DNA from 4 places in the Pseudoalteromonas sp. NS-SX12 genome. Region 3 is predicted to be linked to each of the others. Evidence: predicted binding sites of a transcription regulator. Region 3 holds the regulator's gene; each other region holds the start of a gene.
What was found. The regulator LexA, encoded in region 3, represses DNA repair genes until DNA is damaged. The targets are predictions, from matches to a motif close to TACTGTATNNNNATACAGTA.
Positions count from the first base shown of each region.

Region 1: imuA (translesion DNA synthesis-associated protein ImuA) is a predicted target of LexA. The motif match lies at 1,711-1,730, and genes of this name have one in related genera.
Region 2: ruvC (crossover junction endodeoxyribonuclease RuvC) is a predicted target of LexA. The motif match lies at 1,595-1,614, and genes of this name have one in related genera.
Region 4: AC2IOM_RS14140 (YebG family protein) is a predicted target of LexA. The motif match lies at 1,666-1,685, and genes of this name have one in related genera.

Region 1 covers NZ_CM170634.1:2,360,423-2,363,635, forward strand. Annotated here, with positions in the region: gene AC2IOM_RS10940 (DUF3466 family protein) at 1-1,553, shown strand, start outside; gene imuA (translesion DNA synthesis-associated protein ImuA) at 1,749-2,435, shown strand; gene AC2IOM_RS10950 (Y-family DNA polymerase) at 2,435-3,213, shown strand, end outside.
Region 2 covers NZ_CM170634.1:2,849,039-2,852,251, forward strand. Annotated here, with positions in the region: gene ruvB (Holliday junction branch migration DNA helicase RuvB) at 1-407, opposite strand, end outside; gene ruvA (Holliday junction branch migration protein RuvA) at 409-1,026, opposite strand; gene ruvC (crossover junction endodeoxyribonuclease RuvC) at 1,023-1,547, opposite strand; gene AC2IOM_RS13230 (DUF418 domain-containing protein) at 1,653-2,744, opposite strand; gene AC2IOM_RS13235 (methyl-accepting chemotaxis protein) at 3,154-3,213, shown strand, end outside.
Region 3 covers NZ_CM170634.1:1,090,995-1,094,207, forward strand. Annotated here, with positions in the region: gene plsB (glycerol-3-phosphate 1-O-acyltransferase PlsB) at 1-1,203, opposite strand, end outside; gene lexA (transcriptional repressor LexA) at 1,432-2,049, shown strand; gene coxB (cytochrome c oxidase subunit II) at 2,388-3,213, shown strand, end outside.
Region 4 covers NZ_CM170634.1:3,040,085-3,043,297, forward strand. Annotated here, with positions in the region: gene AC2IOM_RS14125 (sensor histidine kinase) at 1-276, opposite strand, end outside; gene AC2IOM_RS14130 (ABC transporter substrate-binding protein) at 273-1,208, opposite strand; gene AC2IOM_RS14135 (DUF6868 family protein) at 1,267-1,509, opposite strand; gene AC2IOM_RS14140 (YebG family protein) at 1,699-1,980, shown strand; gene AC2IOM_RS14145 (amino acid aminotransferase) at 2,026-3,213, opposite strand, start outside.

The sequences.
Region 1 (3,213 bases), 1.3 Mb from region 3:
ATTTTGAAGACACACGTTTGACAAATGCGTATAAAGACCGTGAGCGTTTTTTTGAAAATCGTGATGAAGAAATTACCTTCACACTAGATGATATCGAAAATGGCAATATTAATAGCGATGCGCAACGATTTCTACAAGACTTTTTATTGTCATCTTATGCTGATAGTCGCTATCAGAAAATTTCTTCAAATAGCGGCTCCGAATTTAATGTTGCCATTGAATATAATAACCCAACGCAAGAGCGTGTTATTTATGATGTAGAGCATCCTGATTATGACGGTAGTTTAACACGCTCAGTTGAGAACATTTTAACATCAATTGCAGAAGATGGTGTTAAAGCTGGCTGGGGTTCAGCACCTTATACCAAGATTCAATTTACTGAAGACGGCGAAACTGAATCAGAAACACATTATATTCGTGATTTTACACGCCGTGGTTTTGTAATGACCAACACCGGCGAACGAGTTGATTTAATGCCAACAGAAGTTACTTATGGCGGTATTTCTGGTGCGTATAATATCGTTCAGGTAAGTGATGGTTACTTGGTAGTGGGTGAAACGTCAGTCAGTATTGCTTCTGATTCACAAGAGTCATTGGACGAAAGTTGTGACGGCGATAAACTTCCAGTAGAGGTATGTCATGAGTCGTATGTGAATTCGTCAAGTCGTGCTCTTTATAACCGCCATGCAACAATGTGGCGTTTAGATAATGCATTAAACGTAACTGATACTGTTGATCTTGGGTTAGGTATTGTACCTGATGAAGATGAGCAAAAAAGAGCGTGGCGCAGTACCGCATTAGCGGTTAATGAAAATGAAATTGCAGTTGGTTATTCTGTTGTTAGGTATCGTGATGGTGACGGTATTACGCAATACCCGGTGTACTACAAAGATGGTAATGTAGTAGAGTTTATTAACGAATACGATTACCGCCCGGGTGGTCGAGCAGTTGCTATCAATAACAGTAATGTTATTGCAGGCTATGCAATTAAACGTATTGAAAACACTGAGCGGAGTAAGTTCTTTTATCATAATGTTGCTACCGGTGAGACAGTTTTTCCAACAGACTTTTTTAAAAGTAGTTCTGCGGTTGCGACAGACATAAATGATAATGGCCTTATTATTGGTCAAGGCGAAGTTGAAACAAGCTCGTCAGCAAGCCGTCGTAAAGAAGCGTTTATTTACGATATTAATAAAGACACGTTCACTAATCTAAATGACTTATTACCGTGTTTTGCAAACGATGGTGAATCATCATTCCCATATGTGGTTGCGGAAGCAATCAGCATTTCAAATGATGGTACTGTATATGGCACAGCGACAAAAACTGTAGATAAGCGTGATGCTCAAGGTAATGTTGTGGTTGATGCTAACGGTAAAGTAGAGCAAGAAAGTGTGGTTGTTTCAGTGAAACTGAAATATAACGCTGATGGTGTAGCTGAGAAGTGTCCTGAAAAAGCGCAAGAAACATATGAACGCCAAGGTGCATCGTTTGGTGCATTAGGGCTATTATTATTGCCACTTGTAGCAATTAGACGACGCTTTTTTAAATAGTAAGTGTTTTATACCCTAATGTTTTGATGCGTTTATTAAAAGATAAGCTATAAACTCATATTCATAACATATTGATAAAATTATGATTGAAGGCCAACTGCAGAAACAGTTGGCCTTTTTTATTGCGGATCCATTGATCCTCAACACCAAAGGATTATACTGTATATAAATACAGTACAATCCTTTGGTGTATTCATGAATTCACTGATCAAGCAATTACATCATCGCAACCTGCTTTGGTATGCATCCAATCGTATTCAAACGCAGCAGATAGAAAAGCATCAAACGGGCTTTGCGGTTTTAGATGACAAGCTCGCTGGCGGCATGCCCACTAATGGCGTGATAGAACTATTGAGTACTCCCGGCATTGGTGAACTTCGATTGATTGCACCCAGTTTTAAAATGCGGCAAAGCCGTTTTATTGTGTTTATTTCACCGCCTGCGTTAGTTAATAGTGCTGCTTTGCATCATTTAGGAGTTGATGTTAGTCAAGTGTTAGTACTGTATCCTGAGCAACATAAAGATGCGCTTTGGGCAGTAGAGCAATGTTTACAAAGTGGCAGCTGCAGCGATGTTATTTACTGGCCGCAGCAAGATTTAACGATTTCCCATATCCAGCGCTTTCAGCAAGCAAGTAAATCGGGTAAAAACCGTTTGTTTTACTTAAATAGCTATAAAACCAGTCAAGCGAGTTTGCCTGTTACTTTAAGCCTAACATTACAAGCACATCCACAAGGACTGAAAGTAAAGATAAACCGTCGAAAAGGTGGTTGGCCTAGTGATTATTTTATTGTTGATATGCAAACGACATGGCCTTATTGCACTATTGCATCTTCGCCTATCAGCAATGTTATTGCATTTCCGGTTGATAAGGCTGGTTAATGTTAAATTGGCTTTACCTTTACTTTCCACAGTTACAACTCGATACGCAATTTGCAATGTCGAGCACCGAGGTAATTGCCTTGGCCAATCACCAAGGTAATTTAGTACAACTTTCAACGGCGGCTAAAAAAAAAGGATTAACGCAAGGGCAAGGGTTAGGGCAAGCTAGCTTATTAGTTTCTGATCTGGCTGTTTACCCTTATCAAGAAGAAGTCGAAGTAGCAGAGCTTAAGCGCATAGCTAGTATACTTTATAACTACACTGCAGATATTTGTATTATGCCGCCAAAAGGTTTACTGATAGCGTGTGATGGTATGCAGTCCTTATATAACAATAGTGAACAGTATTGGCATGTGCTTGAAACACAGTTAAAAACAATGGGGGTTCAGTATTATTTCGCAAGCGCATCTTCACCATTGTTGGCAAAAGCATTAGCACAAGCGGGTACTAATGTGATTTTTACAAACCAGCAAAATGCGCGTAATCAGCTTGCGTTATTGTCATTACAATTTGCTGATATCACTACAAAAGAAATTGCTTTGCTAACCCGCGTAGGGATTACGCACTTTAAGCAGTTATTGAGTGTATCGCTTGATGAATTAGCTAAGCGCTACTCACTTGAATTAGTAATGTATGTAGGTAAATTAACAGGCCAATATCCGCATCGAGTAACGTTTTACATACCTGATACGCATTTTGAAAAACAACTAACCTTACATTATGAAGTATCACTTACTAAGCATCTTGAAAAACCACTTTTGCTTGTATTAAAGCAACA
Region 2 (3,213 bases), 1.3 Mb from region 3:
TCGAGTTGATAGTCTTCCATTGCTGGGTAAAGAATTTCTTCAACATGTGGGCTTAAACGGTGAATTTCATCAATGAAAAGCACATCGTTTTCTTCTAAGTTGGTTAGCATAGCCGCAAGATCGCCGGCTTTTTCAAGTACCGGGCCTGATGTTGTTTTAATATTCACATTCAGCTCGTTAGCAACAATATTCGCTAACGTAGTTTTACCTAAACCCGGCGGGCCAAAAATAAGCAAATGGTCAAGTGCTTCTTCACGAGAGCGCGCCGCTTCAATAAAAATTTCCATCTGCTCTTTTACATGGGGTTGACCACGGTAATCAGACAACAGCTTTGGACGTATCGCTCTATCGATAACGTCCTCATTTCCTTTTTTCTCGGGCTCTATTAATCTATCTGCTTCAATCATCTTACATCATTGCCTTTAACGCTTCTTTAATTAGCGCTTCGCTTGATAAGCCACTGCCTTTAATTGCTTTAACCGCTTTTTCTGCTTGATTTGCTTTATAACCGAGCGCCATTAACGCTGCTATTGCATCATCTTGTGCACACCCTTTAACGGTTGGATCTTCCTGCATTTCCAATATTGCACCATCGGTATAAGGAGTAAAGAGGTCCATACCCCAATCTTTCAGCCTGTCTTTCATTTCAAGCACTAAACGCTCAGCTGTCTTTTTACCTACACCAGGCAATTTAACAAGACTAGTTGCATCTTCATTATGTACACAGGCAACAAATTGCTCGGCAGACATACCTGATAAAATTGCCAAACCTAACTTAGGTCCTACACCATTGGCTTTTAATAATTCACGAAATAGTGCGCGTTCAGTTTTATTATTAAAACCAAACAATAACTGTGCATCTTCTCTTACCACAAAATGGGTGTAAACAACCGCTTCTTCACCTTCTTTAGGCAAGTTGTAAAAGCAGGTCATTGGCATATTCACTTCATAGCCAACACCACTCACTTCAATTAAGATTTCCGGTGGCTGTTTTTCTACTAATGTTCCGCGTAATCGCCCTATCATCGTCTTAATCGTCCTCTTACTGTTTTACTCGCTTGCCCTGAAAGCTTGATTAAATGTTGTTGTGAATGGCCATGACAAATGGCGATTGCCAACGCATCGGCGGCATCTGCTTGTGGTGTACCAGGTAATTTTAAAAAACTCTTTACCATATGTTGTACTTGCGATTTATCAGCACCACCGGTGCCAACAACGGCCTGCTTAACTTGCCTTGCAGAATATTCAAACACCTCAAGTGACTGAAGCGAAGCCGCTACCATGGCAGCGCCACGGGCTTGGCCAAGTTTTAAAGCAGAATCGGGATTTCGCGCCATAAATACTTGTTCTATCGCAAAGCTATCTGGCTGATATTGTTCAATTAGCTGCGTCACACCTTGAAAAATTATTTTAAGGCGCTCGGCCATTGGCTTTTCGCCCATTTTAATACAGCCGCTACCTAAGTATTCAAACTTCATACCTTGCTGTTTAATTAAACCATAGCCCGTAAAGCGAGAGCCAGGGTCGATGCCAAGTATTATTGCCAATGCACACCTTTTGCGATGTTTTCTTGTGATAACTAATAATGACTAATAACTGTATGGATTACCAGTAATAGTTTTTAAACTGCGCACAGTTGCACAAAATTTAACTTATTTTGCGCTATATGCTTTGCGCCAAAGCCACTCTATTGGACCTGACTTGAAAAGTTTTAAATAGAAAAACGCAAATACCAGCTGAAAAACTGAGAATATTAAACACAAGTAGATATAGTCTAAACGCGTTGCACTATGCACAAATTCAGGTGAAAAGTAGCGAAAGAAGAGCGCAAATACGATTGATTGCAAAATATAAAGCGAAAATGCCATACGTCCCGCAGGCGCAAAAATACTGTTTAATACGGTAAGCTTTTCATTTAGCTTAATAAAAACATGGCAATACATTAACGCACACACTAGTCCTGAAAATGTGGCAATGGACATAGTGAGTTCAACCAAGTGAACATAATTAACACGCAGCAGCGCGTCGATGCTCGATATGGTTATCACCACCAATAAAGATGCAAGCAATTGCTTTGTTGATAAACCCGTATTGAAAAAATCGGCGCGATATAAATAAACACCAAACAGTATAATGCCTGCGGTAATCCAAATAAAACACACCCAGCTAAACACAAACATAATAATGGTAAACACAATTTGCTGAATTAATTGCTCACCATAACCTGATTGCCAAGTGTTAATAATTTCGAAATATTCATCGCTATTGCGGTAGATGGGTTCGTTTGGGATTAACGCAAACAGCAATATTAATGAAAAGCCTATAGCAAAATAAGTTTTTGCTTTTTTTAAGAGAACTTCTTGGCTACTGCCTATTTCCCGATACACAATCAACCCTGCTAGTGCGTAGTTAACCAAAATATCGCCAGAAAAAATAAACACACTATGGATAAAGCCAAAAATAAGAAGCCAATTTAAACGCGACTTTAACAACGTAAGGGCATCGTCTTGACCATGCTTATCATACAAAATAGCTAAGCCTACACCGAACAATAAACAAAATAAGGCTCTAAAACGACCATCAATAAAAAAGGCATTTATCACCTCAATCACATTATCGCTAAGCGGTGTAACTTGAAGCGGCACATAACCTAATTCAAAAACGCTATGATAGTAAATATTCATAAACAGAATACCCAACACAGCAAAACCTCTCAGCACATCAAGCGTTTTAATACGTGGCATACATACAACCTACATTCGAGAAAACTAAAAACGCAGCCATAGTGAGCGTCAAGTAACTGTTGGTAAAGTTTTAAATGATAAACGGCGAGATTAAAGGATAACAATCACACGCTCATAGCTGTCCGTATCAAAACAATAATACGCAGTGATGTGCGAACTTCTCATATTTCCAATGGCGCGATGGAAACACCCTATGTTACCTGAACGCGGGTTAACAAACTTATTCGCCATTTGAAATCTATTAGCTTTGATAAAGGTGATTTATTCGCTCGGTTCAATTATTAGAGCAAGATAAAAAGCCGCTAATATGACATTTTTGTGGCAAGAATTAAAAACTGATCCTAGCATTATTGATAGTTAAATATCGTACTAAATTACGAGCAATTCTACTGATGAATAAGGAGTGTTCATGTCTATCAAACGATCATTTTTGTCACTATCGGCGCTAATTATTTTAGCAATGGCAGTA
Region 3 (3,213 bases):
GGTTTTAGGTGGAAGCAAACGGCCAGTTCGGCTGCGGCCGCCTTCGGTATAAAACTTAACTGCGTAGCCTTTTATAAATAACTGACTTAAATATTCACGGAACACTGCGGAATAAAGCTTATTGCCTTTGAACGAGCGGCGTAAGAAAAAGGCACCACAGCGTCTAAATATTGGGCCTGCAGGCCAAAAACTTAAGTTTATACCTGCTGCAATATGCGGTGGCACATAACCTTGATGGTAAATAACATAAGTAAGTAATAAGTAATCCATATGGCTGCGATGGCAAGGCATATAGATAATTTCGTGGCCTTTATCGGTCAGCTCTTGAATTCGTTCTGGGTTATTTACTTCAATACCGTTGTATAGCTTGGTCCATAGCCAAGTAAGAATGCGCTCAGAAACACCGATCATTGATTCGTTATAGTTGGCAGCGATTTCATCAACGAGTTTTATGGCATTTTGTCGCGCTTCTACAATTGAGATGTTTTTGCTTTTTGCTTCATCTTCAATCGCAGCTTTGACTGTACTTGATGCTAAAAGACCTTGATACAACTGATCGCGAGAAGGCAATTTAGGGCCAAGCGCAGCAAGTTTCTGACGTTTAAAGTGAACACGGGCAACACGAATGAGTTTATGCGGTAAATCATCACTTTGTTGCTTACTGGTAAGCTGCGATAGTTCTAATGGACGACTAAAACGAATTAAGTTGTCGCGGCCAGACAGTAACACGACAAATACTTTACGCAACCAGCTTGGTGTAAGAGAACTGGATAAAATAGTGCCAAGGCCTGGCTTTTCTTTGCCTGGATTGCGCCCCCATAAAATAGTGACCGGAATAACTTGTAAATCGGTAACGTCAGATTGCTTTAACGCTGCAAATATTTCTTCGCTAATTTCGAGCGCTGGACTGTCTTTTTTTGCTTTACCAAACAGTGGCGAGCGATGGTGAATTGGAATGTACCTTGGAACTTGTTTATCACCAATTTGCTGAGTGACCTGAGGGTCTGGTAAGCCGAGCTTTTTACAGGTGCTGCGTAATGCGGCTGAATCAGAAAAAGAATTTAATAATGTGATGTAAACGGTCGGCTTGTTTTTATCTATTGCGAGGTTGTCTAACGGGTGTTCAGGTACTATTTTCGAACGCACTAAAAGCTTGTTCATACCGTTTGCAAACCACTGAATCATAGAGCCAACCAACTTCATAACACCAACCTAAAAACAAAAGGGGCGCTAGCATACCAGTTAACTCAAAAAGATTAAATAACTGGTCGTGCCAGAGGAAAAATAAAGCAATTTACTGCGATGATTTTTGATTTGCAGCAATTATCGTCTGTAACTAAGCATAGTGCTAATTATCAAATAATTAAAAGTTGCGAAATAAGAATAACTGTATATACTCACAGTTATCTGTACTGTATGGAAAACCAGTGAATGAGACCATTAACAAAACGTCAGGCACAAATCTTAGAACTTGTTAAAGTATTTATTAAAGATACTGGCATGCCGCCAACGCGCGCAGAAATCGCATCGACACTCGGTTTTAAAAGTGCAAACGCTGCAGAAGAGCATTTAAAAGCATTAGCCAAGAAAGGCGTCATTGAAATGGTGCCGGGCGCTAGCCGCGGTATTCGTTTAGTGGAAGAAGATGAACCCGAGCAATTAGGTTTACCGTTAATTGGTCAAGTTGCCGCAGGTTCACCTATTTTGGCTAATGAGCACATTGAAAGTCATTATCAAGTTGATCCAAACCTATTTAACCCATGTGCAGATTTCCTGCTGCGTGTACGTGGTGAGAGTATGAAGGATATCGGCATTATGGATGGTGACTTGCTAGCTGTTCATCGCACACCTGTGGCTAATAATGGTCAGGTGGTTGTAGCCCGTGTTGATGAAGATGTAACGGTAAAGCGTTTTGAAAAAGCAGGCAAACAAGTACTATTACATGCAGAAAATGACGATTTTGACACAATTAAAGTCGATTTAGAGCATGACCATTTTAATATCGAAGGCCTTGCGGTTGGCGTTATTAGAAATGCCGACTGGATGTAATACACTTTTGTTGACCTTGGCTAGTGAGTAATTTTGCTAGCCTCACCCTGCTTTAAAACACCCTATTTCTTACTATAACCCCTTCTATTTTTACATCTTCAAAAATCGCTAACTTATAGATTTATAAAAAATTTATCTTAAATTTGACTTGCGTAAAATTTAATCGTTTACTAGACCTTAGTAGTAACCTTGTTTTCTTTTTAAGCAAAGTGCGGCTTTTAGAAAACAAATATAATAAAGAAAATGGAGTGATGCTGTAGTGCGTCGTGCGATTTAATCGCTAAAACTTTCACTGACCATTTCCTAACAACATAATAATAATTAGCTAAGGAGCGAGCATGAGGCTAGTGAAACTATCCTTATGGTTACTATTGAGCTTTCCTTTTTTAGCAGTTGGGACGAGTCAATATAACTTACCTGTTGGGGTGACAGACATCAGCCGTGATGTCTACGAGCTCCATATGACAATTTTTTATATCTGTTGCGTTATTGGATTAGTAGTATTTGCCATTATGTTTTGGGCAATAATCCATCACCGTAAATCAAAAGGAGCAGTGCCTGCTCAATTTCATGAAAGTACCAAAATTGAAATACTGTGGACCGCAATTCCATTTGTAATTTTGATAGGTATGGCAGTGCCAGCAACCAAAACCTTGATTGCCATGGAAGACACCACCAAAGCTGACCTAACGATTAAAGTTACAGGGTCACAATGGAAGTGGCATTATGAATATCTTGACCACGATGTGTCGTTCTATTCTGTTCTTTCGACTCCACGTGAACAAATCACCAATCAAGATCAAAAAACAGAAACCTACCTGTTAGATGTTGATAAACCCCTTATTATTCCAAAAGGAAAAAAAGTACGCTTTTTAATGACTTCGGACGACGTAATTCACTCTTGGTGGGTACCTGAGTTCGCGGTTAAAAAAGATGCGAACCCAGGCTTTATTAACGAAGCGTGGACTAAGGTCAATGAGACCGGTATTTATCGCGGTCAGTGTGCTGAGTTATGCGGAAAAGACCATGGCTTTATGCCTGTGGTTGTTGAAGTTAAAGAGCCTGCTGAATTTGAACAGTGGTTGGCAAATGCGCAGCTTGAAAAAGCGCAAGCGGCGGCCGCAGAAAAAGCGTCACTTGATCTTACATTATCTCAAGATGAGC
Region 4 (3,213 bases), 1.1 Mb from region 3:
ATTTATCTCAGCGATTTGCGCTTCTTGTTCAGTACCATAAGCGGTAAGAAAGTTGGCAAACTGGGGAATATTACTGTCGGCACGCACATACTCTAAAATTGTATTTAAATATGATTCAACGCGTTCTTTACTGCGGTTAAGCGTAAGACGTCGCACCGTGGCTTGGTTTTGTTCGTTAGTTGCGACTTTTTGCGTATACGCTATATATGAAATAAACGATGTAGGAAGCACTAATGAGGCCAATAAAATGGCACTCAAAACAAACTTTAGTTTCATTGAATTAACCGGGCATCTAGTAAACGCTCGCTGCGAATTGGTTTAGCAATGATCCCTTGCCCAACATAAAATTGATTGTACACACCAATAACACTGTTTAAGCCTGCGCGATTTTGCGACATAAATGCTGCAAAATTATCCGCTCGATTTAACAATTTAACACCGTTTAACTTGATACTTTGCGGTGTTTGTTTGATGACTCGCGCAATGATTTCATTACCTTTACTTGGATTTTCAAGCCACCAAGCTTGCGCCTCAAACCATGCATCAACAAACCCACGCGCTGCCTTATGATTATTTTCAATAAACGCGCTTTGCATCGCTATAACATCTGGAATTAAGCCTGGTGTTTGGGCACTTGAGTACACAACGTGCGCGCCACCTGCAACCATTTCATCTACGTAAGGTTGCCAAGTATGTGCATAGTCGATGCTATTATTGTTAAGTAGCTTCGCTGCATGCGACACTTCAATATTCATTAGCGTCACATCATCAATTGCGATGTCGTTTGCATCTAAAAAGCGGCGTACTAATAACTCTCCAAAACCACCTAAGTTGGTGCCAATTTTTGTGCCTTTAATCACTTGTTGGTCACTTCGCGCTAAAATCGCGTCACCGCCACTCGACTCGTCTGCCACCATAACAATGCGTGCATCAGGGTACTGCTGTGAAAGGTTCATTACATCACCCAGTGCTACCGCAATTGCGTCATACTCTGCCGCCGCAAATTTAGCTAACATACGATCGGTATTACGCGGGATTGATAACTCTAGACTAATATTGCGCTTTTTTAACATACCCAATTCATCGGCAAGAATGATTGGGTAATAGCCTGGCCACAAATCAATTGCCAAACTAATCGAGGTAGTTGATGCCTGATTATGAGTACCTTGACGATTCCCGTTATCGCAGCCTGATAAAAATATCAGCATGGCGAACAAACAAACCTTTAAAACACCTTGTAAGCGGAACATTTCAAAAAGGCCTAAATCACATAATTAACTTAAGACTTAAATAGGGAACGAGATTAAAGAAAACAATTAAGATCTTATAAAAAGCAAAATATTGAATATAAACTACATTCAATGCTTTATGCTCTACGTTAAATAGTTGGCTATGAATACTGACAATGGTGCTGCGAAAAAGTAAAAAAATCACCATGCTAACGCTAACGATTAAACAATTGGCAATGGTAGCCCAACCGAGAAACGTTGTTATCTGATCAATTGACATTAGAACCCCTTAATCTTTTACATAATGTAAGATTAATGTACTTGCTGTAGCGGTGCAATGTTATCAGGCATTTAGTCTCTAAAATTGCTTACCACAGCGGGGTTCTGTAAGGTGTGATTATAATTACACTTTATTTTTTTTTCGTTACTGCTATAGTACTGTATAAAACAACAGTTAAGAAGGTGCAATATGGCCGTTGAGGTATGTTACAAAGTAGTTAGAGATGGAGTCGAACGCATGACATTTACATCAAAAAAAGAGGCAGACGCATATGACAAAATGTTGGATATTGCGGAAGCACTTGAAACCATGCTTGGTGAAGTTGATGTGCCGTTAAGCGAGCAACAAAATGAAGCGCTGGCCCTTGAAATGGCAAAACGTAAAGACCAATTTATTGCAGCTTTAAAAGGGGGAAAACCAACCCCGCCTAACAATAAAGCAAAAGTAACTGATATTAAAAAAGTAAGTTAAATAAAAAAGCCACCGTGAAGGTGGCTTTTTTATTAATGCGTAAATTTACTTAATTACAGTTGCAACTGCATCGGCAAAGTAATCTAAGTTTGCTTGGCTAACGCCTGCTACATTTACACGGCTTGAGCCAACAATGTAAATTGAGTACTCTTTTTGTAAACGTTCAATTTGCTCTGGCGTGATACTTAAGAAAGAGAACATACCATGTTGTTTTTCAATAAATGAAAAGTCTTGTGCAACACCACGGCTATGAAGCGCCTCAACAATAGTGCTACGTAAACCATTAATACGATTACGCATTTCGGCAAGCTCTTGATGCCACTCGGCAGTTAACTCTTCACTACCAAGAATAGTATCAACAATTGCAGCACCGTGAGCTGGCGGCATTGAATAGATACTGCGTACAACACTTAATAGCACTGAGTTAGCAACGTCGGCAACTGCGCTCGATTCTGAAATAATTGAACACGCACCGATACGCTCGCGATAAAGACCAAAGTTTTTAGAACACGAAGAACAAATGATCATTTCATCAACGGTTTCAGCTAATAAACGTAAGCCTGCCGCATCTTGTTCAAGGCTAGTACCAAAACCTTGATAAGCAATATCAATTAACGGCGTAAAACCAACTTCTTTTGCAAGATCTGCAACTTGTTGCCATTGCTCTGCGTTTAAATCCATACCGCTTGGGTTATGACAACATGCGTGTAATAACACGATATCGCCTTTAGGAACTGTCTTCAGAGTGGCCATCATTTCATCAAACAATAAGCCTTTATTCTCGTAATCGTAATACGGATATTCTTTAACTGTTAAACCAGCAGCTGAGAATAAACCAATATGGTTTGCCCATGTTGGCGTAGTTACCCATACGCTCGCATTTGGGTTTGCTTTTGCGATAAATTCTGCAGCAACACGCAGCGCACCGGTTCCACCTGGTGCTTGCGCTGTGCGAACACGGTTTTCTAAAAGCGCTTTATGCTCACCCAGTAATAGAGATTCCATTTTTGCACAAAAACCTAAATCACCAGCTAAGCCAATATATGATTTACTTGTTTCATTTTCTAAACGAAACGCTTCAGCTTTTTTTACACAGCTTAAAATTGGGGTATCACCCTGTTCTGTTTTATAAACACCAACGCCTAAGTCGATTTTATTTGGATTTGTATCTTGGCGATATTTGGCCATCAAACCTAAAATTGGATCCGTTGGTAATGGCTTTAAGTTTGCAAA